Regions from separate parts of the Nocardia citri genome, predicted to be linked through region 1. Evidence: riboswitches for the same ligand, from Rfam matches in the RefSeq annotation. Region 1 holds a riboswitch; each other region holds the start of a gene.
The links. Region 1 has a riboswitch for S-adenosylmethionine ahead of ACW2Q0_RS21625 (amino acid ABC transporter permease). Riboswitches for the same ligand answer to the same signal wherever they lie in the genome.
Positions count from the first base shown of each region.

Region 1 (7,921 bases):
TCATGGTGCGCCACACCGGGATCATCGAGGAGCTGGAGCTGACGCGCTTCGGGCTGCGCTATATCGATTGCGATCCATGGGGTTTCACGCCCACGGGGCCCGACGGCGGTGCGCCGATCGTATTCCATCGCGATCTCGATCGGACCTGCGCCGCAATCGCGGAGGTCTGCGGCGCGCGGGACGCGGCGGCGTATCGGCGCTTCGTCGGCAGCTGGGGGCCACGGTCGGCGCGGGTGATGCGCGCGTTCGGCGGTGCGCCGACCCCGGGTCGGCTGCTGCGCTCGTTCTGGGGGCTCGACGCGCGCGACGGCGGCAGTGCGTTGTCGCGGGAGTTCCTGCAGACCGGCGATGCCCTACTGGACAGCTACTTCGACGACGAGCGACTCAAGGCGTCACTGGCCTGGTTCGGTGCGCAGTCCGGACCGCCGATGTCGGAACCGGGAACCGCGCCGATGGTCGGATTCGCCGCGCTGATGCATACGCTGCCGCCGGGACGAGCGGTGGGTGGCAGCGGGGCGCTGACGACGGCGTTGGTCGCGCGACTGCGCGCCGACGGCGGTGTGGTGTCGGCGGGCGATGCGGTCACCGAGTTGCGGCAGATCGGTGCGGGCTGGCAGGTGCGTACGGCGTCGGGCCGAAATCTGCGCGCGGACACCGTTATCGCGGGCACCCATGTGCTGACCACGCTGGATCTGCTGCGAGACGGCGGCTTCGACGGTGCGGTGCTCGACGACTGGCGGCGGCGGATCCGGGTCGGACCCGGAATCGGCATGGTGGTCCGGCTCGCGAGCTCCGCACTGCCACAATATCCCGGTAGCTCGACTGCCCAATCCGCCAATGGTCTGCAGTTTCTCGTCTCGGATCGGCGGCAACTGCGCCGGGCGCACAGTACGGCGCTGGCCGGTGATCTGCCCCCGCGTCCGGTTGTGCTGGCCATGAGTTTCAGTGCGCTGGATCCGAGTATCGCCCCGGCCGGTGAGCATCAGCTCTCGCTGTGGGCGCAGTGGCATCCCTACCAGCTTGCCGACGGGAGTGACTGGGCCGCGCACGCGGAGTCGGAGGCCGATCGGATCATCGCCGAAGTCGACTCCTACGCACCGGGTTTCGGGGCGAACGTGCTGCGTCGGCATGTACAGACGCCGGTCGATCTCGAGCGCGAACTCGGCTTGCGCGGCGGGAATGTGATGCATGTGGAGATGTCGCTGGATCAGATGATGCTGTGGCGGCCGCTGCCGGAGTTGTCCGGACAGCGGGTGCCCGGCGCGCCCGGGTTGTATCTCACCGGTGCGTCGACGCATCCGGGTGGTGGGGTGTCGGGAGCGAGCGGGCGCAGTGCGGCGCAGTTGGTGCTGCGCGATCGGCGGCGCGACCGGTTCCCCCTGCTGCGCAGGCGATGACGGAGCGCACCGCGCCGGAGCCGCACGAGGGACCAACGCCACAGACCGACGTCCCTGGCCGGAAGAGGACCGGGCGAGCGGAGTCCGCCGATGCACCAGACATCGGTACTGACGCGATACCGGCGAGCCGACGGCGGTCGGTGGCCGCTTGGCGATGGACGCCGCGATTTCTGGCACCCGCTGTCTCGGCGGCGCTGCTCATGCTGGTGCAGATCGGTTATCCGCTCACCTCGGGCGTCACCCGTGACCGGGTGACCGTCGCGGTCGTACTGCTTTCGGCGGGGACGGCACTGGTGCACGCGGTGACGACGCGTGGGGTGCGGTACGCCCTGGGATTCCTGGTGATCGTCTCCGGGCTCGGCCTGCTGGCCGAAATTATCGGCACCACAACGGGTTTCCCGTTCGGTTGTTACGACTATGCCGCCGGCAGGCTGGGGCCCGCGGTGGCAGGAGTGCCGTTGGTGGTCGCACTGGCCTGGACCGGCGGGCTGTATCCGGTGTGGCTGGTGGCCGGGTTGTCGACTCGACGATGGCTGGGGCGAGTTGTTTCGACCGCGGTCGGGGCCGTCGGTTGGGATCTGTTCCTGGATCCGCAAATGGTGGCCGACGGGCAGTGGACGTGGTGTGCCACCGGTCGGGGACTGCCCGGACTCACCGAGATTCCTTACACCAACTATGTAGGGTGGTTCGCGGTGGCGCTGGTGATGGCGTCGCTGCTGACCGGCTTCGATCGCGCTGTGCGGACGCGGGGTACGAATACGTTTGCGGCGCCGACGGTGGCGGCACCCGATGCGGCAACCACAGGCATGGCGGCGGAAAGCCCGGCGCTGAAGTTGAGAACATCTGACGCGACCAGTCCGAAGTGCCGGTCGCGAGAGCCGGGATCCCCGATTTCGGCCGACGTGGTCGTGCCGGTGGCGGTGTTCATGTGGACCTGGTTCGGCTCGACGCTCGCGCACGCGGTATTCCTCGGGCTGCCGTATTCGGCCTGGTACGGGTGTGTCGGGCTGGGAGTGCTCGGCGTGCCGCTGCTCATACGGTTGGTCGCGGCCCGGCGAGGGTGAAGCGGTGCGGATACCATCGGTCCGACACCTCGGTCGGCCCGCGTTGCGCCCGTCGCGTGGCAATTCGGGGTGACCGCCTGGCACGATGTGTGCCGTGCAGCCGAGTCCTCTCACCGCGATACCCGACACACCGGTTCTACCGCCACGTTCGCCCCGGCCCGGAGTGCGGGTGGCCGCGGCAGTACTGCTGGCCGCGATGCTGGTGCCCATGCTCGCGGGCTGCCTGCGGGTGCAGGTATCCATGGGCGTGTCGTCCAATGACCGGGTCTCTGGTCGGATCGTGGCGGCGGTGGTGCCCGCGGACGCCAATGACAAGGGCCCGCAGCTGAAGGCCCCCGATTCGCTGGCCGCGAAGGTGCGGGTCGAGCCCTACAGCCAGGACGGCTATGTGGGCAGCAAGGTGTTCTTCGAGGATCTGTCCTTCGGCGAGGTCGGCCAGCTCGGCGCGCTCTCCGATCAGACCCAGGGCATGTTCAACCTATCGTTCCAGCGCACCGGCGACCTGGTCAGCCTCAATGGCCGGGTCGATCTGAAATCCGTGCCGCCGCACGGCTCGGATGTGCAGTTCACCGTGGCGTTCCCGGCCCGTGTCGCCAAGACCAACGGCAATCGCGAGGACGACTCCACCGTCTCCTGGAAACTGCCGCCCGGCGATGTCTCCACGGTGCGCGCCGAAGTCAGCTACGCGGATCCGAATACCCGCTCCTTCGCCGGCTGGGCCGGCATCGTCGGCGGTATCACCCTCGCTGTCGCCGCGATTGTCGCCGCCATCGCCTATATGAACCGCAACCCGGCGCCGCCCGGCGCACCCGAAACCAACTTCTCCCTGAGCAATCTGTGGCGTTCGCTGATCCGCCGCTGACGCGCACCCTGCGCGCCGGCGCGGCGATCGTCGCGTGGACGGGCGCGGGTATCGCGCTGTCGGGTTGCGCGACCGCGTTATTCAACCGCGCGACGGTGCGCGAGTTGTCGGCCGGACCGCATACGGTGATCGAGCCGGTGGCGGTATGTATCCCGGCGCGCGATGAGGCACAGCGCCTGCCCGAGTTGATCGATGATCTGCGCGGCCAGGTGGGTGTGCCCCGACTACGGGTGCTGATCCTCGACGATGCGTCGTCGGATGGGACCGAAGCGGCCGCGCTCGAAGCGATTGCGGGCGATGCGCGATTCGCGGTATTCCGCTCGCAGGCCGAACCCGCGCCCGGATGGATGGGGAAGGCCGCGGCCTGCGCGCGACTCGCCGAGTTGGCCGATGCCACGGTGCTGATCTTTCTCGACGCCGATGTGCGACTGGCACCGAATGCGATTGCCGCGGCGACCGTCGAATTGCGCCGCAGCCGGGCCGCATTGCTGTCACCGTGGCCGTACCAGGTGGCCGAATCACCGGCCGAGGCGCTGGTGCAGCCGCTGCTGTGCTGGTCGTGGGCGGCGAGCCTGCCGATCGCGGCGGCCAATCGCAGTCTCCGCCCCTCGACTGCCGTCGCCTGCGGCCAGTTCCTGGTCTTCGACACCGCCGCCTACCACGTCGTGGGCGGTCACGCCGCGGTAGCCGCGAGCCCCACCGAGGATCTGGATATCGCTCGCGCACTGCGTCGTTCGGGTCGCCGGACCGCGCTGGTCGCGGCAGGCCGCGCGGCGAGTACCCGGATGTACCGTGACGCGGCCGAACTGGAAGCCGGTTACACCCGCTGGCTGTGGTCCGCCTACGGTGGCTCGGCCATCGGCGGCGTGGCAGTGGGAGCTGTCGCGGCGCTGGCCTACTGGGTGCCTCCACTGGCCGCGATCGGTGGTCGAGGCTCCCTACGCGCCGCCGGTCTCATCGGCTACTGCGCCGCGGTCACCAGCCGCCTGCTCGCTCGCTCCCTGGAACGCGGCACCGCAACCCGCACCGATCCCCTCGCAGCCCTGACACACCCCCTCGCCATCGCCGCCTACCTTCGCCTCTGGACCCGCTCCCGCCGTGCCCACCGCACCAACACCTTGACCTGGAAATCCCGCCCCCTAGCCCTCAACCGCTGATCAAGATCAGGTGGAATCCATGGCGGCCTCGCCCGAAGACCCCGCCGCCGGTGCCACCTGATCTCGAGCCTCAGCGCACCGAGGTGAGTCCTACCGTGGGGAGGAAGAAGCAGGACTTGCCGCCGTTGTCCACGGTCCCGAAGACCGCGGCGAGTACCGTGCCCGATCCGGTGTCCACCGGAACCGCGCGTACCCCGCCGACCGGGAAGGCGGCGAAGAGGTCCTGGATGGCGCGTTCGGCGAGTGGTCTTATCGCGGTCGGGATTTCGGCGGGCACCATCGTGCGCACGACATCGGAGATCGGTCCCATGGCGGTGATGCCGCTGCGGCCGTTGGCCAAGTTGACCCAGGCGAGGTTCATACTCGTAGCGTTCGAGCCGTCCGGGCCGAGGCCGTAGGGCACGAAGGTGAACATGACTTGGCCCGCCTTGACGGCGGTCGGGTCGAGTCCGGGAACGGCCACGGTGGTTGTGGGCCACGGTCCGGGTACGGCACCAGCCATCGCCGGGACAAGACCGAATGCGCCGGTATCGGAGCAGAACGGCGCGACCGCCGGATACAGGAACGGCTCGACACCGATGGTGCGCAGCGCCTCGACAACGGCGCGGTAAGCGGCGAACAGATCACCGGGCCCGGCCTGAGCGGTCGGGGCACTCGCGGCGGGTGCGGGCAGTGGAGCCGCGGCGGCGACGCTCGGGGCGGCCAGTGTCAGCGCGGCCGTACCGGTCGCGATGGCGGTGAGCGTGGTCAGACGGCGCAGCAGGGTCACGACGAACCTCCTCATCGTCGGGCACGAATCGTGGTCCGAGACTACTCCGGCAAACCTTCGCAACAGCGTCTATTTCGGCCGTGGACACGTTCGCGCCACACGCCCCGGCCGATCGCCGCAGCATCGCACCGGCGGGCAATCCGGACGAAAAGCACCGGGGAAACCGGGCCCGAAATGCCGCTATGCACTGCATGACCGGGCCAATAGTGCCTGTTCACGCCCATCCGGACAAGGTCTGCGCTCACGCTGATTCGTATCCTTGTGCCGGACTTCGCCTGCTTCGCATGATATTTCGGCTAGACCCGTTGACCGACCCCGCTCGGCGTCGGACACCATCCAGAGCGACCGAGAGACCTGGCTCGTCGACGTCGCAGCAACCCCCCGGTCATCGGGTGCGGGTGCTTCCGCCGGGAACGATGGAGGAAACGAAATCATGAGCGCGTCCGTCGCAACCGATGCCCCGGTATCGGATGTTCCGACACCGGGTGCCCACCCGCCCGATGCCACGGCACCGGGTGCACCCCCCGCGACGATAAACACCGCAGAAGCACCGGCCATCGCGAGGTCCTGGCACCCGTGGCGCTGGGTGGTCAGCGCCGTCGCACTCGTGGTGCTCGCGCAATTCATCCACGGACTGGCCACCAATCCGGGATGGGATTGGCCGGCATTCGCCAAGTACTTCACCGCGAAATCGGTGCTGTCGGCGCTGAAGGTCACCGTGGAGCTGACCCTGTGGGGTACGGCACTGGGATTCCTGATCGGTACGGCGCTGGCAATCGCCCGATTGTCGAATAATCCGGTGCTGCGGGTGATCTCGTGGGTCTATATCTGGGCTTTCCGCTCGATTCCGCTGATCGTGCAGCTGCTGTTCTGGTTCAATATCGCCTACCTGTACCACACGCTTTCGCTCGGCATCCCGTTCGGCCCTTCCTTTCTCACCTTCGAGGTGAACGGGGTGATCAGCGGATTCACCGCGGCGGTCATCGGACTCGCATTGCATCAGGCGGCTTATGCGGCCGAGATCATCCGGGCCGGATATATCTCGGTCGATCCCGGGCAGCTGGAAGCAGCGGCGGCACTGGGTATTCCACGGGTGCGCCAGTTCCGCACGGTCATCGTCCCGCAGGCCATGCGCTCGATCCTGCCGAATGCGACCAATGAGGTGATCAGCCTGTTCAAGGGCACCTCGATCGTGTCGGTCATGGCGATCGCGGAACTCTTCTACCAGGTCCAGGTGATCTACGGCCGCAATGGCCGAGTGGTCCCGCTGCTCATGGTCGCCACCGTCTGGTACATCGTGCTGACCACGATTCTGTCGGTGGTGCAGTTCTATATCGAACGTCACTACGCCAAGGGCGCGCAGCGCACGCCGCCACCGACACCGGTGCAGCAGGTGTGGCGCAGGCTGCGCGACATCGCCGAAATCGGTTCCGCCGCGCCGCGCGGAGCGACCCGGTGAGCGCGCCGGTCACCGTCGAGGTGGATCGGGCCGCCGCGGTCGAGGTGCGCGGGGTGCGAAAGTCCTACGGCAGCACCCAGGTACTGCGCGGCATCGACCTGACCGTGCGCGCCGGTGAGGTGGTCACCGTGATCGGACCGTCCGGCTCCGGCAAGTCGACGCTGCTGCGGGTGGTCAACCATCTGGAATCGCTGGATGCGGGGACCGTGCATATCGACGGTGAACTGATCGGATATCGGCTGCGCCGCAATAAGTTGCATGCGCTGTCGGACCGCGAGGTGCGCATGCAGCGCTCGCATATCGGCTTCGTCTTCCAACAATTCAATCTCTTCCCGCATCTGACGGTGCTCGACAATGTCACGCTCGCACCGATTTCCGCGCAACGTCGCCCGCGTGCGGACATCGAGGCCGAGGCACGGGAATTGCTCGCGCGGGTCGGTATCGGCGAACTGACCGACGCCTATCCGCGGCGGCTGTCCGGCGGACAACAGCAGCGCGTGGCCATCGCGCGCGCGTTGGCGCTGCGACCCCCGGTGATCCTCTTCGACGAACCGACCTCGGCCCTGGATCCGGAGCTGGTGGGCGAAGTCCTCGATGTGATCCGCGATCTCGCCGACGGCGGCACCGCACTGGTGATCGTCACCCACGAAATCGGTTTCGCCCGCGAGGTCGCCGACACCGTCGTATTCCTCGACGGCGGCGTGGTCGTCGAACAGGGTCCGCCCGCCGCCGTCCTCGACAACCCACAACACCCGCGCACCCGCGCATTTCTGTCCCGAGTCCGTTGAGCGCGGTGCGCGCTCCCCGATGAACAGGTATTCGATGAAGCTCTCTGCCCTGGTCGGCCTGGCTGCCACGGTCGCCTTGCTGACCACCGGCTGCGGCACTGATCCGGACGCGGAAAACTCCGCACAGCCCGCCGGTGCGATCACCTTCGATCTCTCCCCCGGCCAGTCCGGCCGGATCCACGCGCCCAAGGTCGATGCCATCGCCGCCGAACTGCCGCAGGCCGTTCGCGACCGCGGCACGCTGGTGGTCACCGGGTCGGGCGGTGCCGCACCGCCACTGCGGTTCTACGCCACCGACGATAAGACGATCGTCGGGTCCGAGGTCGATTTCGCCTCGCTCGTCGCCGATATCCTCGGGTTGAAACTCGTCGCACAGGTGGCCGATTGGTCGCAGAACTTCGTGCGGATCGACTCCGGCGAGGCCG
Region 1 covers NZ_JBSUQM010000017.1:33,014-40,934, reverse strand. The annotation lists gene ACW2Q0_RS21650 (phytoene desaturase family protein) at 1-1,397, shown strand, start outside; gene ACW2Q0_RS21645 (carotenoid biosynthesis protein) at 1,538-2,461, shown strand; gene ACW2Q0_RS21640 (LppM family (lipo)protein) at 2,547-3,323, shown strand; gene ACW2Q0_RS21635 (glycosyltransferase) at 3,332-4,480, shown strand; gene ACW2Q0_RS21630 (hypothetical protein) at 4,551-5,249, opposite strand; SAM riboswitch class I at 5,579-5,672, shown strand; gene ACW2Q0_RS21625 (amino acid ABC transporter permease) at 5,683-6,708, shown strand; gene ACW2Q0_RS21620 (amino acid ABC transporter ATP-binding protein) at 6,705-7,496, shown strand; gene ACW2Q0_RS21615 (ABC transporter substrate-binding protein) at 7,516-7,921, shown strand, end outside.

Region 2 (7,921 bases), on a different contig from region 1:
CCATCAGCAATGCGCCGACGAGGGCGCTGCCGATGCTCGCGTAGACATGCGCCGACAAGTCTGCCCAGTATCCGATAAGGACCGCGAGTGCGAGTCCAAAGGTGCCCGCCACGGCATTGCGTAGCGGATCGTTACCCCACACATTCGGAAATTGTTCGCCGACCATGCCTTTGACGAAATGGGGGACCGCATTCGTGCCGAACAGTCCGGCCAGTGCCGACAGAAGAATCGTGTGCCACATGAGGGGTTACCTACTTTCAGTCAACGTCTGTGGACCGAAAACTAGCATGGCGATTCGCTTCGGTCAACGCCCGTAGACTGAGCTGATGAATTCTCGCCCTAGCAGCCGCGCCGAGCAACGGCAGAGCACACAATCCCGGATCCTCGACGCGGCCCGGCGCTTGTTCGCCGAGGTCGGCTACGACCGGGCCACCATTCGCGCGATCGCCGCCGAGGCACAGACCGATCCGGGCCTGGTGATGCGCTATTTCGGGTCGAAGGACAACCTGTTCGCCGAGGCTTCCGGTTTCGAACAGGACGATCTGGTGACCGGCACGCCCGAACAGGCGGCCGACCAATTGCTCGCGGCACTGGAAACCAAACTCGCCCAGCAACCCACCGACGCACTCGCCGCGATCCGCTCCATGTTCACCCACCCCGACGCGGCCGCCGAAGTCCAACTCGCCATGGAGTCCCGGCAGCGGCAAGCCGCCCAGCACCTGGCCGACGACGATGCGGATTTGCGGGCCGGACTGATCGGCGCGATCACCATCGGCACCGTCATCGGTCGGCACCTACTCCAGCTCGACGGACTGCGCGACGCCCCACCCGAGCGAATCACCGCCCTGCTCCGCGCAGCCTTCCACGACATCGCCTGCGGCCCAACGACAACAACCCCGGAGCCGTCGGCGTAGTCGCTCACCCATCGCGAACTCGTCATGGCCATCGACGCCGCCGTGCCGAACTCGGTCCGGCGACGTCGGTGACATGAGCTCTAGCTCAGCGCGTGGTCCAGATCGCTCAACAGATCCTCGACATCCTCGAGTCCCACCGAGATACGGACAACGCCATCGGACAGGCCGATGGTCGCGCGGCCTTCGGGACCCATCGCGCGGTGGGTCGTGGTGGCCGGATGGGTGATGAGGGTCTTGGAGTCGCCGAGGTTATTGGAGATGTCGACGATGCGCAGCCGGTTGAGCACCTCGAAGGCACGCTTCTTGGCCTCGCTCGCGGGCGCGTTCAGTTCAAAGGTGACCACGGTGCCGCCGCCGCTCATCTGGCTGGTCGCCAGCGCGTGCTGCGGATGTGACTCCAGGTACGGGTAGCGCACCCAGGAGACGGACTTGTTGCCCTCGAGGAAGCGCGCGATGCGCAGGGCGGATTCGGTCGAATGACGCACGCGCAGCGGCATGGTCTCCAAACCCTTGAGCAGGGTCCACGCGTTGAACGGGCTCAGCGCCGGACCGGTATGGCGCATCAGGGTTTTCACCGGACCGTCGATGTAGTCGTGGGCGCCGAGGATCGCACCACCGAGCACCCGGCCCTGACCATCGATGTGCTTGGTTCCCGAATAAACCAGCACATCCGCACCGAGATCGAAACCACGCTGCAGCAGTGGTGTGGCAAAGACGTTGTCCAGCACCACTTTCGCACCCGCGGCATGCGCGAGTTCGCTCACCCGGCGCACGTCGACCAGCGTCTGCATCGGATTGGCCGGAGTTTCGAAGAAGACGGCCTGGGTCGGCACCGAAAGTGCCTGCTCCCACTGATCCAGATCATCACCGTCGACGAAAACCGTTTCCACACCCCAGCGCGGCAGGATCTCGTTGCACACCACGAAGCACGAACCGAACAGGCTGCGTGCGGCCACGAGCCGGTCGCCGGCGCCCACAAGCGCACCGAGCGCGGTGAATACGGCCGACATACCGCTCGCGGTCGCGAAACATGCTTCGGCGCCGTCGATCAGGCGCAGCCGCTCCTCGAACATGGCCACCGTCGGATTGCCGTACCGGGAGTAGACGAAATGCTCGATATCGCCGGTGAACGCGGCCTCGGCCGCCTCGGCGCTCTCGTAGACGAAACCGGAGGACAGATACAGCGCCTCGGCGGTTTCCTCGAATCCCGAGCGGCGCAGCCCGCCCCGCACGCCGAGCGTCGCGGGGCCGACGCCTTCGGGCAGTGGCTTGTCGAACGCACCCCCGGTGATCATGACTGCCGCCACGGCAGGCCGATGGCGCGCCACCCGGCGCCGCCACGATGTCCGAACTCGTCGATCGGGCCCTCGAAGCCCTCCAGCACATTGAACGACGGGGTGATGCCGGCCCCGGTGGCGGCCACCGCCGCGCCGATAGAACGCTGTCCGGAGCGACAGAGGAAGACGACGGGCGCCGCCGGATCGCGACCCTCCAGCGCCTTGGTCAGCTGCTCCACGAACTCGGCGTTGCGGGCGCCGTCGCTGTCCACCCATTCGATCAACGCCGTCGGCCGCTCGATCGAACTCGTATCCGGCACGCCGACGAAACGCCATTCCGCCTCGGTGCGCACGTCGACCAAGACGGCTTCGGGATTGTCCCGCAACAACTCCCACGCCTGCTGTGGGGTGATGTCACCGGCATATGTCATGCGATCCTCCTGTGAATCCACGCTTGCCGCACCTGGGTTCGGTGCGCGGCCCGGTCGTCACCCGGAGCACCCCGCCGCGGAGGAGGGTTGCCGACCAGCCAGCCGGGGCTTGGCGCTGGTACTCATGACCTGAAAACGAGATTGCCTGGGCAGGGGCCTTCGTGTCAAACCTCGGTTCGCGCCGCGCGTAAGCAATCAACGGCAGACGACCCAGCGGTCTCCGGAACGGGTCAGATTCCAGGTCGCCGGTGTTTTCCGGCCGTCGACCTCGATGGTCACCGTCGCCTTGGCCCTATCGCCGTCGACCATCGCATTCTCAATCTCGCTGACCTTGATCGACTTTCCGGCCGCGGCCCCGCCGAACTGATCGGCGAGTGGTGTCCGGCTCTCGTCGAATCCCGGACAGGCCACGCCGGGTGGCGGCGTGTCGTCGGTGGCGGCGCGGGCCTCGGCGTAGCGCTGCACCGCGGCGGTGATCTTGTCCGATTCTGTGACATTTTTCTCAGCGGGCGAGAGCATCGCACCGAGCACGATCGCGATGAGCACGACAGCGGCGAAAACGGCCGCCGCGATGAACGGCGCCATGGACCGACGGTCGGTCTGATCGACCTCGATTACGGGTTCTGCATCGGCGCCCTGCTGCTCTGTCATGAGTCGATCATCCCTGCTGGGCGGCGGTATCCGGCATCCGGCCCCCGGTCGACCCGGTACCCGTGCCGCGCGGATTCGATAGATGTCCGCAGAGTGGGTAGTAACGATTGGTGGGCCGGGGCAGCAAACACCCGGTGTACGCACCGCCGCGGGGTGCGCGGTACGCCACCGATAGAATCGCGGGACTGCGGCCTGCTGTCATAGCCGAGGTGGCCGCCTGTTCGCATCGGCAGATGCGACCGAGAGGGTGCGTCAAGTTAGCCTAAGCTCAGACTGACGCCGTCAATAGTTTCGACCATAAGGGTGCGCGTAAAAGATGACCGAACACAGTGCTGAGTCGACCAGCGGTGAGCACGGGCCCTCCGTGGTTACGCAAGCTGCCTCCTCCGGGCCTGACGCGCACACCGCGGGGGCTCGCCCGCTTCGTATCGCGATCGTGGGCGCGGGACCGGCAGGCATCTACGCCGCCGACGCGTTGATGAAGTCCGATGCCGAGGTGAGCATCGACCTGTACGAGCGCATGCCCGCGCCGTTCGGGCTGATCCGCTACGGCGTCGCGCCGGACCATCCGCGCATCAAGGGCATCATCACCGCCCTGCACAAGGTGCTGGACAAGCCGCAGGTCCGCCTGCTCGGCAATATCGACTACGGCACCGACATCACCCTCGACGATCTGCGCACGTTCTATGACGCGGTGATCTTCTCGACCGGCGCCAATGCCGACCGGGCACTGCCGATTCCCGGTATCGACCTGGACGGCAGCTACGGCGCCGCGGACTTCGTCTCCTGGTACGACGGCCACCCGGACGTGCCGCGCACCTGGCCGCTGGAGGCCGAGAAGGTCGCGGTCCTCGGTGTCGGCAATGTCGCCCTCGATGTGGCGCGCGTGCTGGCCAAGACCGGTGACGAGCTGCTGCCGACCGAGATCCCGCCGAACGTCTACAACGGTCTGCAGGCCAATAAGGCGATCGAGGTGCACGTCTTCGGCCGCCGCGGCCCGGCGCAGGCCAAGTTCACCCCGCTCGAGCTGCGCGAACTCGACCATTCCCCGACCATCGAGGTCATCGTCGATCCCGAGGACATCGACTACGACGAGGGCTCCGAGGCCGCGCGCCGGCACTCCAAGCAGGTCGACATGATCGCCAACACCCTGGAGCAGTGGGCCATCCGCGATGTCGGCAACCGCCCGCACAAGCTGTTCCTGCACTTCTTCGAATCGCCCGCCGAGATCCTCGGGGAGGACGGCAAGGTCGTCGGCCTGCGCACCGAGCGCACCCAGCTCGACGGCACCGGCAACGTCAAGGGCACCGGCGTGTTCAAGGACTGGGATGTCCAGGCCGTCTACCGCGCCGTGGGTTACCTCTCGCAGAACCTCACCAACCTGCCGTTCGACGATCAAGCCGGTGTCATCCCGAACGAGGCCGGACGCGTTCTCGCCGACGAGGATGCCGACGGTAGCGACCGCTACCTGCCCGCCACGTACGTCACCGGCTGGATCAAGCGCGGTCCGGTCGGCCTCATCGGCCACACCAAGGGCGATGCCAACGAGACCGTGGCCTGCCTGCTCGATGACAGCGTGAACTTCACCCCGGCCGCCGAGCCGGAACTGGACGCGGTCACCGACTTCCTGGAGGGTAAGGGCATCCCGTTCACCACCTGGCAGGGCTGGTACCGCCTCGACGCACACGAGCGCGCCCTCGGCGAGCCGGAGGGCCGCGAGCGGGTCAAGGTCGTCGAGCGTGAGGACATGCTGCGCGCCAGCGAGCCGCATAAGGTCTAGTGCGAATGCCACGGGGGTGCTCGTCGCTTCCTGTGGCACTCGACAATCCGACTCGGCCGCGGCAGCGCAAAATCTGTCGGGTCGGTGGCAGCGTAATTTCCGGCACTGAGGCATTCTGTACAAGTGTTCGATGCCCATCTCCACATCTTCGACCCGCGGTTCCCGCTGGCCGAGAACGAGGGCTACCTGCCCGACCCGTTCACCATCGCCGATTATCGAAAGCGTATGTCGCGCTTCGATATCGGCGGCGGCGCCGTGGTCAGCGGATCCTTCCAAGGCACCGATCAGACCTACCTGAAGGCGGCGCTGGCCGAGCTCGGCGAGGGCTGGGTCGGCGTCACCGCCTTGGACCCGGATGCCACCGATGACGAGATCATCGAACTCGACCGGATCGGTGTGCGGGGGCTGCGGTTCAACGTCAAGCGTGCCGCCGCGGATATCACCGCGATGACGCTGCAGGCGCTGCGGGCGTACGACCTCGTCGGCTGGCATGTCGAGGTGTACATCGACGGCACCATGCTCACCTCGATGGAGCCGGTGATCTCGAAACTGCCGGCGCTGTCCATCGACCACCTCGGCATGTCGCAGGAAGGTCTGCCCTATCTGTTGGACCTGGTGGATCGCGGGGCACGGGTGAAGGCGGCCGGTTTCGGACGGGTGCAGATGAGGGTGGCCGATACGCTGCGCCGGATCCACGCGGTCAGTCCCGAGGCGCTGATGTTCGGTACCGATCTGCCCGGCACCCGCGCCGGGCGACCGTTCGAGGATGCCGACGTCGATCTGATCTGCGATGTGGTCGGCACCGATATGTTCATGGTGCTGGAGGACAACGCGCGGGCGTTCTATCGGCTGCCCGCCCGCGACCGAGCGGCTGCGACCGATCTGACGCCCACCCTCCCGATCCATCGCATCGAGCCGCCGACCCTCCCACTGCGCCGCGATGAGCTACCGAAAGTCGAACCGGCCGATACGATCCCGTTCCGGATCATCGGGTAAGTGTCTGGCCGATTCGGCTGGGCCCGGTATCGAAGTCCCGCTGCGGCGCCGCCGGGCAGCAGCCGCCAGCGACTTCGACGCAGGGCTAGTCGGGCCAGAGCGGAGATCGTTTGGATAGGAATGCCGTCATGCCCTCACGCGCGCCGGGCAACTGGGAGGCGGCTGCCAGGCGTTATGGGACCTCGGGATTCAGGATGAACAGCCCGGCGATCGTGCCGTCCGCGTTGAATGCGATGCGGCCCTTCATAGTGCCTGCCTCGTATTCGAGCGGAACGTCCACCACCGTGTGGTCCGCGATACGCCGGACGAACGGCTCGCCCGAAACGCTCTCGAAGACGCCGACCAGTCCGGCGATCTTGGCGTTGGCCTCGCCCAGCGCAGCATCGGTGAGACCAGCGCGCATCGTGGTGTCGAGTTGATCGCGGAACAATTCGAACCGTCCCGCGATGGCATCGACCACGACCGTGACGGCACGTTCGCCGGCACCGGGGAGGGTGGTCTTATCCATGGGTTGTCCTGTTCTGGGATCGATGGGTTTGCCGAAGCGCTGGAATGCGGCCTGGCGGGAAACGCCGAGGATGTCGCCGATGTCCTGCCAGGTGCTGCCGGACTGCCTCACCGCCGACACGCTGAGTTGCAGCACCCGCTCGGCCAGCCGGTCCACCTCCCTGGCCTGGCGCACCAGGTCCAGTCCTGGGGCTGCCAGCAGGCTGCGCGTGGCCTCGGCCAGGGCGGTCGCGCGTTCGGCCAGCTCGGCACCGGCAGCGATCAACGACTCGCTCACGCTGTCAATGTTTCCTTGACAAGCTCCACTCTGTCAAGGAAACATTGACAGCATGAGCACGCGAGAACCTGACATACCCGAACCGCAGGGCGCATTCCTGAGCATTCCCTACGACTGGCGCAAGCCGACCCGCCAGCGTTTCCGCGCCCGAATGTGGAACCCCGCCGACGGGCGCATCCTCACGCCACGCGCCTATGGCTGGGGCTACAGCCTGAACTTCTACCGCCTGCTGCACCCACGCAGCAACAGCTAGGGTCTGTGCCGAAGTCTGATGAGGGCAGACCGTTCGACCTACCCGCATCCGTGTCGTAGCCATTGGTCGATGACGGCGATGTGGATGGGCTCGGATTCACCACAGCCGTCGGGCGGTTCGGCCTGACGGTCGCTGTCGCGGCGGGCACCGGCAGCGTGTTTGATGGGCTCGCATGATCGTCGAGTCCACGCTCACCTGCCACCCGATCGCACCGGCGGCCTCGGCGAAGACCTGCAACAACTTCACGATCACCAGCCACGCCCCGCCGCGCTGCCAGCGGCGGAACAACCCGTCTAGGCCACGATCGCGCCGATGACCCACACCCCGGTGGCCAGTAGGGCGCCGAAGAGTTCGATGAGCATGGACAGGCCGACACCCTTCAGTGCGTGTACCGTTGCCTGCCAAGCGGATTGGTTGTCACGGAGTCGGTGCAACTCCGAAAGGTATACGCCCAGAACGAATCCCACGAACAACCCGACGACCGGGACGATGAAAAAGCCCACGATGCCGAAGATCGCGCCGATGAACAGCGCGCGATTGGAGACACCCGCATCCTTCATCTTCCGACCCGGCCAGGTGTATTTGATGACGCCGGACAGCACCAGCAACGCCGTGCTGATGGCGAATACGATCCAGGCGGTCGCACCCCCGGTCAGAAACGCCCACACGGCAATGGCCCCGAAGATCAAGATGACCCCCGGCAGAATCGGGACGATGATCCCGACCAGCCCGACCAGAATTACCAGGCCGACGACGACCTCACCCCAAGCTGACACTGCCGCTCCCTCAACTTTCCGTGTCTTGTCACGCCTGCCAGGATTCTGGCCTACTCGCG
Region 2 covers NZ_JBSUQM010000006.1:129,885-137,805, reverse strand. The annotation lists gene ACW2Q0_RS11720 (hypothetical protein) at 1-241, opposite strand, end outside; gene ACW2Q0_RS11715 (TetR/AcrR family transcriptional regulator) at 327-914, shown strand; gene ACW2Q0_RS11710 (O-succinylhomoserine sulfhydrylase) at 995-2,209, opposite strand; gene ACW2Q0_RS11705 (rhodanese-like domain-containing protein) at 2,206-2,622, opposite strand; SAM riboswitch class IV at 2,637-2,752, opposite strand; gene ACW2Q0_RS11700 (Rv0361 family membrane protein) at 2,818-3,273, opposite strand; gene ACW2Q0_RS11695 (FAD-dependent oxidoreductase) at 3,701-5,053, shown strand; gene ACW2Q0_RS11690 (amidohydrolase family protein) at 5,177-6,049, shown strand; gene ACW2Q0_RS11685 (DUF3887 domain-containing protein) at 6,222-6,833, opposite strand; gene ACW2Q0_RS11680 (DUF5808 domain-containing protein) at 6,886-7,086, shown strand; gene ACW2Q0_RS11675 (DUF456 domain-containing protein) at 7,380-7,862, opposite strand.
Region 2: linked by a shared signal. The riboswitch ahead of ACW2Q0_RS11705 (rhodanese-like domain-containing protein) and the one ahead of ACW2Q0_RS21625 (amino acid ABC transporter permease) in region 1 are both predicted to bind S-adenosylmethionine.

Region 3 (7,921 bases), on a different contig from region 1:
GCGATGACCGTGGCCGCGGCGTACAAGGCGAGGCTGAGCAGCGTTGCGACGGGCAGGATGGCGAAGCCCTTGCCGAGCGCACCCGCGAGGGTTTGCGCGTCGCGGATGAACCAGGCGATGAATGCGCCGCCCGCGGCCAGACCGAGAATGGGCATGGCCGCCAGCACCATCGAGGTCACGCCGAAAATCGCGACCCAGTGCGCGGCTCGTGCCGGGGTGTGCGCGGGCCAACGATGCTGGGCTTTGCCGACTTTCGTGGCGGGCGAACCGGCCCACTCCTGTTCGGCCTTTACTTTCCCCGATACCGACGATCCGGCCGCGATCTCGGCATTCTTACCTATTTTGCTGCCGGGCAACAGGATCGAGCGCGCACCGATCACCGCGCCGGCACCGATGGTGATCGGTCCGATGTGTACGACATCGCCATCGATCCAATAGCCGGACAGGTCGACCTCGGGCTCCACACTGCACCCGTCGCCGAGTTCGAGCATGCCGGTGACCGGCGGCAGGGTGTGCAGGTCGACGCCGTGGCCGATCTTCGCGCCGAGTGCCCGCGCGAACGGCACCATCCACGGTGCACCGGAGAGGCTCTCGGCGCCGCTGGCCTCCGAGAGCCGGACCGCCGCCCACAGTCGCAGGTGCTCCGACCCGCCGCGCGGATAACTGCCGGGGCGTACGCCGCGCAGCAGAATTCGCGCGCCGGTCGCGCAGGTGACCATGCGACCGGGCGGTGAGATGAACAGCAGGAACGCGGCCAGCGTCCACCACCAGGACAGATGCGGCAGCCACGGCAGTGAGCCGGACCAGCCCGCGATATTGCCGACAATCGCCAACCAGGTGAGCCACTGCAATCCGGTGAGCGTAGTGAGCGGGATGATGGCGAGCATTTGGGCGCATTGGGCGCGCAGCGGCGTCGGGCCCACGATGCGTTCCTCGACCTCGGCGCTCGGCGCGGTCTCGTCGAGCAGCTCGGCCAGTGCGCCGAGGCGTGGATGGTCGTAGAGATCGGCGACGGTGATGCGTGGATAACGTTCGCGCAGTGCGGTAACCAACTGGGCGGCCGAGAGCGAGCCACCGCCGAGATCGAAGAAGTCGGTATCCGCTCCGGTGACCTGCGCACCGAGAATCGAATCCCACAGCCCGGCAACCCATTGCTCGGTTTCGGTGAGATCGCCGTTCGCGGTGTCGGTTTCGGCGGTATTCGGCAGTGGCCACGGCAGGGCGTCGCGGTCGACCTTGCCCGAGGTGCGGGTGGGCAGGTCGGCGACGATGGCGAGTCGGGGGACCAGCGCGGCCGGAAGTTGTTCGGCGAGTTGGGCTCTAGCTGCCTTGAGGTCGAAGTCGGGTGCGGTGCCGGTCAGGTAACCGACGAGGATCTTATTGCCCGCCTTGGTGGTTCGGATCGCGGCCGCCGCTCCGGTGACGCCGGGTAGGTGCTGCAGGGCGTTATCGAGTTCGCCGAGTTCGATGCGGCGGCCACCGAGTTTGATCTGATCGTCGGCGCGGCCGAGGAAGACCAGGCCCGCGCTGTCCTTGCGGACCAGATCGCCACTGCGGTAGGCGCGGTCCCAGCCGAGTGATGGCAGCGGAGCGTACTTTTCGGCGTCCTTGGCCGGATCGAGGTAGCGGGCCAGGCCGACACCGCCGATCACGAGTTCCCCGGATTCGCCCTCGCCGACCGGATTTCCGGCGGCATCGACGACGGCCAGATCCCAGCCGTCGAGGGGGAGCCCGATCCGGACCGGGAAGCCGCCGTCGAGCAGCGCCGCACAGGCGACGACCGTTGCTTCGGTGGGGCCGTAGGTATTCCAGACCTCGCGTTCGGAATCGGTATCCGATTCCGGGTGTTCGTGGGACTGCGCGTGGTCTACTACCTCTTCGTCGCCCTTCGCCCGCGCCGAGTGCTTTCCGGCAAGACGTTCGGCGAGTTCGGGCGGCACCGCCTCGCCGCCGAAGATCAGCAGCCGGACCGGGTCGAGTGCCTCGACGGGCCAGGTCGCGGCCAGGGTGGGAACCGTCGAGACGATGCTGATTGCGCGCCGGACCAGCCAGGGCCCGAGATCCGCACCGGTGCGGACCAGGGCGCGCGGTGCGGGCACCAGGCAGGCGCCGTTGCGCCAGGCCAGCCACATTTCCTCGCATGAGGCGTCGAAGGCGACCGAAAGTCCGGCGAGCACCCGGTCACCCGGACCGATCGGGGCGTTCGGCAGGAACAGGCGCGCCTCCGCATCGACGAAGGCGGCGGCATTGCGGTGGGTGACGGCGACGCCTTTCGGGGTGCCGGTGGATCCGGAGGTGAAGATGATCCAGGCGTCGTCGGCGGGGGTCGGGCGGACCGTCGAATCCGCGGCGGTCGGTTCGGACCGTTCGGCGGCGGCCACCGTCGGTTCGACGCCCGCCGCCGTCACGATCGCGGTGACGCGGGCCTCACCGAAGACGAGTCGGGCGCGTTCCTCCGGGTCGTCGGCGTCCACCGGAACATAGGCCGCACCGGCATACAGAATGGCCAGAATAGTGACGTAAAGCTCATATGAGCCGGACGGCATGCGCACCCCGACGCGGTCACCGGGGCGCACACCCTCCGCGGTCAAGCGCACGACTCCGGCATCGATCTCGGCCAGCAATTCGGTGTAGCTGAGCACCACATCACCGTCGTCGATAGCAGGGGCTTCCGGATGGGCCGCCGCGGTGCTGTTCAGGATGTCGACAAGGGTTCTGACCTGCGGCGCGAGGGTGCCGCGCAGCAAGGGTTCGGGGGTGTGGAGCCCGTTCGTCGGGTCCGTGCCCGCCGCGGTGTCGACCTGCGGCTGTAGCATCGTGTCCTGCCCACCTCTCATAGACCTGCCTTGCGCTTCCTCGTTGTTGTCTCACAGCCGGGTTACCAGTGGGCGAATGCCACGTGTGGCCAACTGTCTACGGTACCTGCGGTATCGGTCAAACCTGTTCGCCGAGCGCTTTGAGTGCCAGGCGGTGCAGGGTGCGCCGCTCCTGCTCATCGAGTCGATGCAGCACCCGCTCGGTGGCCCTTTCGATGAGTTCATCGGTCTTGCGGCGCTCGGCGCGCCCGGACGGGGTGATGGTGAGCCGGTACTTGCGCCGGTCTGTCGCATCGCGGGTGCGGATGACGAATCCGGCCTCTTCCAGGCCATCGATCAGCCGGACAACCTCGCTGCGGTCGATGCCGAGCGCGGTGGAGACCTGCTGCTGGGACAGGTCGTCGAACTCCTCCAGGCAGACCAGCACCCACTGTTCGCGCAACGAGATGCCCAGCTCGGCGTGTACGGCCTTGTGCAGCTTGCCGAGCGCATAGGTCGGGAAGCGGAGCAGGCCGCGGGGGTGAATGTGGTCAGCGGGCATCAGGTGATTGTATCTATTGTTGATCAATAAGATTGTTGATAACCTCCGCAATCTCGACGTCGACAAATAGCGGAGGATCCATGTCGGATACTCGAACGGCTCTCGCCGCCGCACCCGCACTCGAACCCATTCCCGCACGGGTGTGGCGGGTGGCCGGTGTGGTGGTCTTCGGTGCGACCATGAGCATGCTGGACACCTCGCTGGTGAATATCGGGCTGAACTCCATCGCGACGGATCTCGGTGCGGCACTGGACAGTGCCCAGTGGATCGCGAGCGGCTATCTGCTCGCACTCGCCGTCATGCTGCCGTTGTGCGGTTGGCTCGGGCGGCAATTCGGCATGGACCGGGTCTGGTTGACCGCGCTCGCCGGGTTCACGGTGACCTCCGCACTGTGTGCGCTGGCTCCGAATATCGGCTGGCTCATCGGGTTTCGGATCGCCCAGGGCTTGGCGGCGGGTCTGTTGGTGCCCGCCGGGCAGACGCTGATCGGTCAGGTCGCGGGTCCGCAGCGGCTGGGCCGGGTGATGAGTGTCTCCGGTATCGCCGTGGTCGCCGCGCCCGCGATCGGGCCGACCATCGGTGGTGTGATGCTGGCGAATCTGGACTGGAAGTGGTTGTTCCTGATCAACATTCCGTTCGGACTGGTGGCATTCGTGCTGGCGTATCGGCTGTTACCGCGGGCGGAGGCGACAGGTAACGGTGGTCGATTCGACGCCACCGGATTCGCGTTGATCGCGGTCGGGCTATCGACGTTGGTCTATGGACTCGGCGAATTCGGCAGTCGCGGTAGCGTTTCCGCGCCCACAGTGTGGGTGTCGATGGTGGTCGGGGTGCTGGCGCTCGGCCTGTTCGTGGCCCGATCGGTGCGCGGGGGCGGTGCGCGCCTGCTCGATGTCGGACTGTTCCGGCATCCGGTATTCGCGACGGCCAATGTGGCGAATTTCTTCGCGGGTGCGTCGATGTATGGGGCAATGCTATTGCTGCCGTTGTACTTTCAGGTACTGCATCGGGACGGCATCATCGCGACGGGTCTGCTGCTCATATCCTTCGGGATCGGTAGCATCATCGCGCTGCCCATCGGCGGCCGGTTGACCGACCGGTATGGCGGCGGCGTGGTCGCCGTGGTCGGTAATGCGGTGACGGTCGTGGTCACCGTGCCATTCGCGCTCGACGGTGCCTCGATGAATCCGGTTGTCGTGCAGGTGCTGCTGTTGATTCGAGGCCTGGCTAATGGATTGACGGGCGTGCCGATGGTGGCCGCGGCCTACGCCTCGGTGCGGCGCGAGCAGTTGCCGGATGCTGCATCGTTCGTGATTATTCTGCAGCGGGTCGGCGGGGCGATCGGCGCGGCATCGCTCGCGGTGGTGCTGTCTCGCGCGGCTGGTGCCGGGCTGTCGGTGGATGCCGGATTCCGGCACGCGTTCTGGTGGCTCACCGCCGCGTCGATCATCTCGTTGGTCGCGGCACTATGGCTGTGGCGCAAGGAGATTCAGCCGAAGCTCTGACGCATGACGGATTACGCGGCCGAGGCGGCCGTGCCGATGCCGAGCGCGGCGAGAATGGCCGCGCTGATCTGCTCGAGCCGATCGCGAACTCGGGGACGGCGCAACATCGTGACCGCCCGCGACGCCAGCAAGGCGAGCAGGATCATCTCGACGGCGGCAATGGAGCATTCGATGGCGCCGAGCGCGAGGGTGTTCAGGAAGGTGATATCGGTGCAGAATTGCGGCAGCACCGCCAGATAGAACAGCCCGACCTTCGGGTTGAACAGGCACGACACCACGCCCGCGGCGAATGCCGAGCGAACCGAAGTTTGCGCCTGCGCAACCGGCTGTCCGGGCGCTGTGGCGGTGCGCGTCCCGCGTTGCTTGCGGTGCTCGATCAACGCCCGAATTCCCAAGTACACCAAATAAATTCCGCCGATGACCTTCAGCGTCCGATAGGCCGTCGCGGACTGCTCCAGCAGGGCGGCGACGCCCGCCGCGACCACTACCGCCCATCCGATCCCGCCCAATGCCGAGCCGATCGCCGCGGCAATGCCCGGTCGCGCATCCACGATCGAGAATCGCAGCACCAGAAACGAATCCGGGCCGGGCGTGATCGACAGCAGTATGCACAGGCCGACAAAGCTGAGCAGTAGCGAAAGCGTCACCGGTCGATCAGACCGCACGGCGCCCAGTACCGCAAGGTTATTTATTCGACTGCATGTGTATGCAGGAAAGGTTCGGTTGACAGGACGGTGCGGCATCTGCCAATCTTTCGGTTCAGGTCATGAGTACCAGCGTCAAGCCCCGGCTAGCTGGTCGGCAACCCTCCTCCGCGGTGGGGTGCTCCGGGTGACGACCGGGCCGCAGCCCGACCGGGTGCGGCAAGCGCGGACTCGGATGAGCACCAGTTTTCGGGTCCCATAGCCGACGGGATTTGTGATGACCGCTGCAATCGATCAAAGCTGTGCCGCCCTCGCTCGGGTCTCCGGTGACGATCTGCGGGTGCCGCTCGTACAGGGCGGAACGACCACCTACGCGAACTTCGACTACGCCGCAAGCGCACCGGCATTGGCGCAGGTCACCGACCGGGTGCAGCAATTGCTGCCGTACTACGCGAGTGTGCACCGCGGTGCCGGTTACGCCTCGCGGATCTCCACCGAGTGCTATGAGGCCGCGCGTGGTTCGGTGACCCGCTTCCTCGATGCCGCCGACGACCAGGTCGTGGTGTTCACTCGCAATACCACCGATGCGCTGAATCTGCTCGCCGCCTGCGTGCCCGGCGACACCGTGGTGCTCGATATCGAACATCATGCGAACTTCCTGCCCTGGACCCGGCACGGCCGTCGTGTCGTGCGGGCGGCGGCGACCGTCGAGGAGACCATTCGTCAGCTGATCGCCGAATTGTGCAGTAAGCCAGCCGCATTGCTCGCGATTACGGGCGCGTCGAATGTGACCGGCGAGGTGCTGCCGCTGGAGCGGCTGGCCACCATCGCGCACCAGTGTGGTGCCCGCATCCTGGTCGATGCCGCGCAGCTGGCGCCGCATCGTCGAATCAGCCTGCGCGACACCGGAATCGACTACCTCGCATTCTCCGGGCACAAGCTCTACGCGCCGTTCGGCGCGGGAGTGCTTGTCGGACGCCGGGATTGGCTCGATGCCGCCGAACCGTATCTGGCGGGTGGCGGCGCCGTTCGCGAGGTCACCACCACCGATGCGGACTGGGCACCCGCACCGCAGCGCCATGAGGCCGGTTCGCCGAATGTCCTGGGTGCGGCCGCGCTCGCCGCCGCATGTGACGCGCTGTGTGCGATCGATCCGAAAACCCTTGCCGTGCATGAGCGACGGCTCGCCGATCGACTGCGCACCGGCCTGTCCACGATTCCGGGGGTCACCCTGTTGCGCATTTGGAACGATAGCCCCGACACCGTCGGTATCGTCGCCTTCACCCTGGACGGATTCGTCCCCGGCCATGTCGCGGCCTACCTCTCCGCCGAACACGGCATCGGCGTTCGCGACGGCCGCTTCTGCGCCCATCCGCTGCTCGCGCGCCTCGGTCTGGACGGTGCGCTGCGTGCCAGCATCGGTCTCGGCACCTGCTCCGCCGATGTGGACCGGTTGGTCGAGGCCATCGCCACCCTGGTCACCGAGGGCGCGTCGTGGAATTACGCTGGCACCGACGGTCTCTGGAATCCGGTGCCCGAGACCCGTCCGTTCGCCCGCCCCGACGCCACCGACGGCGCCGCGCCCTGCTCGATCGGCTGATCGGATCCGACCGCGCAGTCGCCGCGCAGTCGCCGTGCAGCGTCGGGCGCACTGATCGTCACCCGGCGAAACCGTAAACCCGGCCGCACGGTCGGCGCCGCGCCCGGTGTGGTCGGCCCGATCGGATCCGATTGCGCTCGATCTATAGCTTTGCCGCGCAAGCGAATCCGCCCGGCCGCGCTCAGTCTTCGAGCGAGGTCGGGCGGTAGTAGCGGCCGCGGTAGTAGAGCAGCGGTGCGGCGCTGGGTTGTTCGTCGGTATTGTCGTGGACCCGCGTCACCAGCCCGACGACGAAGGTGTGATCCCCGATGGGGATCCGCTGTTGGATGGTGGCGCGGATCCAGATGGGCGTGCCGTGCAGCACAGGCTCGCCGGTGTCCAGCGTGGTCCACAGGGAGCGGTCGCTGAAGCGTTGGTCGGCGGTGCGGGAAAAGCGCTTGGCCAGATCGTGCTGATGTTCGCCGAGGAAGTGGATCACCACGGAATCGGCCGCCCGCAGTGCTGTCAGGCTCGACGACGTGTGGGCGATATTGAAGGAGACCAGCGGGGGTTCCAGGGACAGCGATGCGAATGAGGTGGCGGTGAAGCCGACCGGCCCGTTTTCCGAGCCGATGGTGACCACGGTGACGCCTGCGGGATAGTGCCGCATGGAGGCGCGGTACTGCTCGGCGGTGATACCGCTCAGGTCATCGGGAATCCGGACATCCGCCGCGGGGGGTTGAGCATCGGTCACAGCTGCGCCTCGCCAGCGCTCGGCTCCGCTGCGACCGCTGGTGCTGCGTTGATGGTTGGCTCGCTCACATGACGAAACTACG
Region 3 covers NZ_JBSUQM010000006.1:254,770-262,690, reverse strand. The annotation lists gene ACW2Q0_RS12365 (Pls/PosA family non-ribosomal peptide synthetase) at 1-2,816, opposite strand, end outside; gene ACW2Q0_RS12360 (MarR family winged helix-turn-helix transcriptional regulator) at 2,935-3,357, opposite strand; gene ACW2Q0_RS12355 (DHA2 family efflux MFS transporter permease subunit) at 3,438-4,862, shown strand; gene ACW2Q0_RS12350 (LysE family translocator) at 4,874-5,509, opposite strand; SAM riboswitch class IV at 5,625-5,738, shown strand; gene ACW2Q0_RS12345 (aminotransferase class V-fold PLP-dependent enzyme) at 5,784-7,106, shown strand; gene ACW2Q0_RS12340 (flavin reductase family protein) at 7,288-7,755, opposite strand.
Region 3: linked by a shared signal. The riboswitch ahead of ACW2Q0_RS12345 (aminotransferase class V-fold PLP-dependent enzyme) and the one ahead of ACW2Q0_RS21625 (amino acid ABC transporter permease) in region 1 are both predicted to bind S-adenosylmethionine.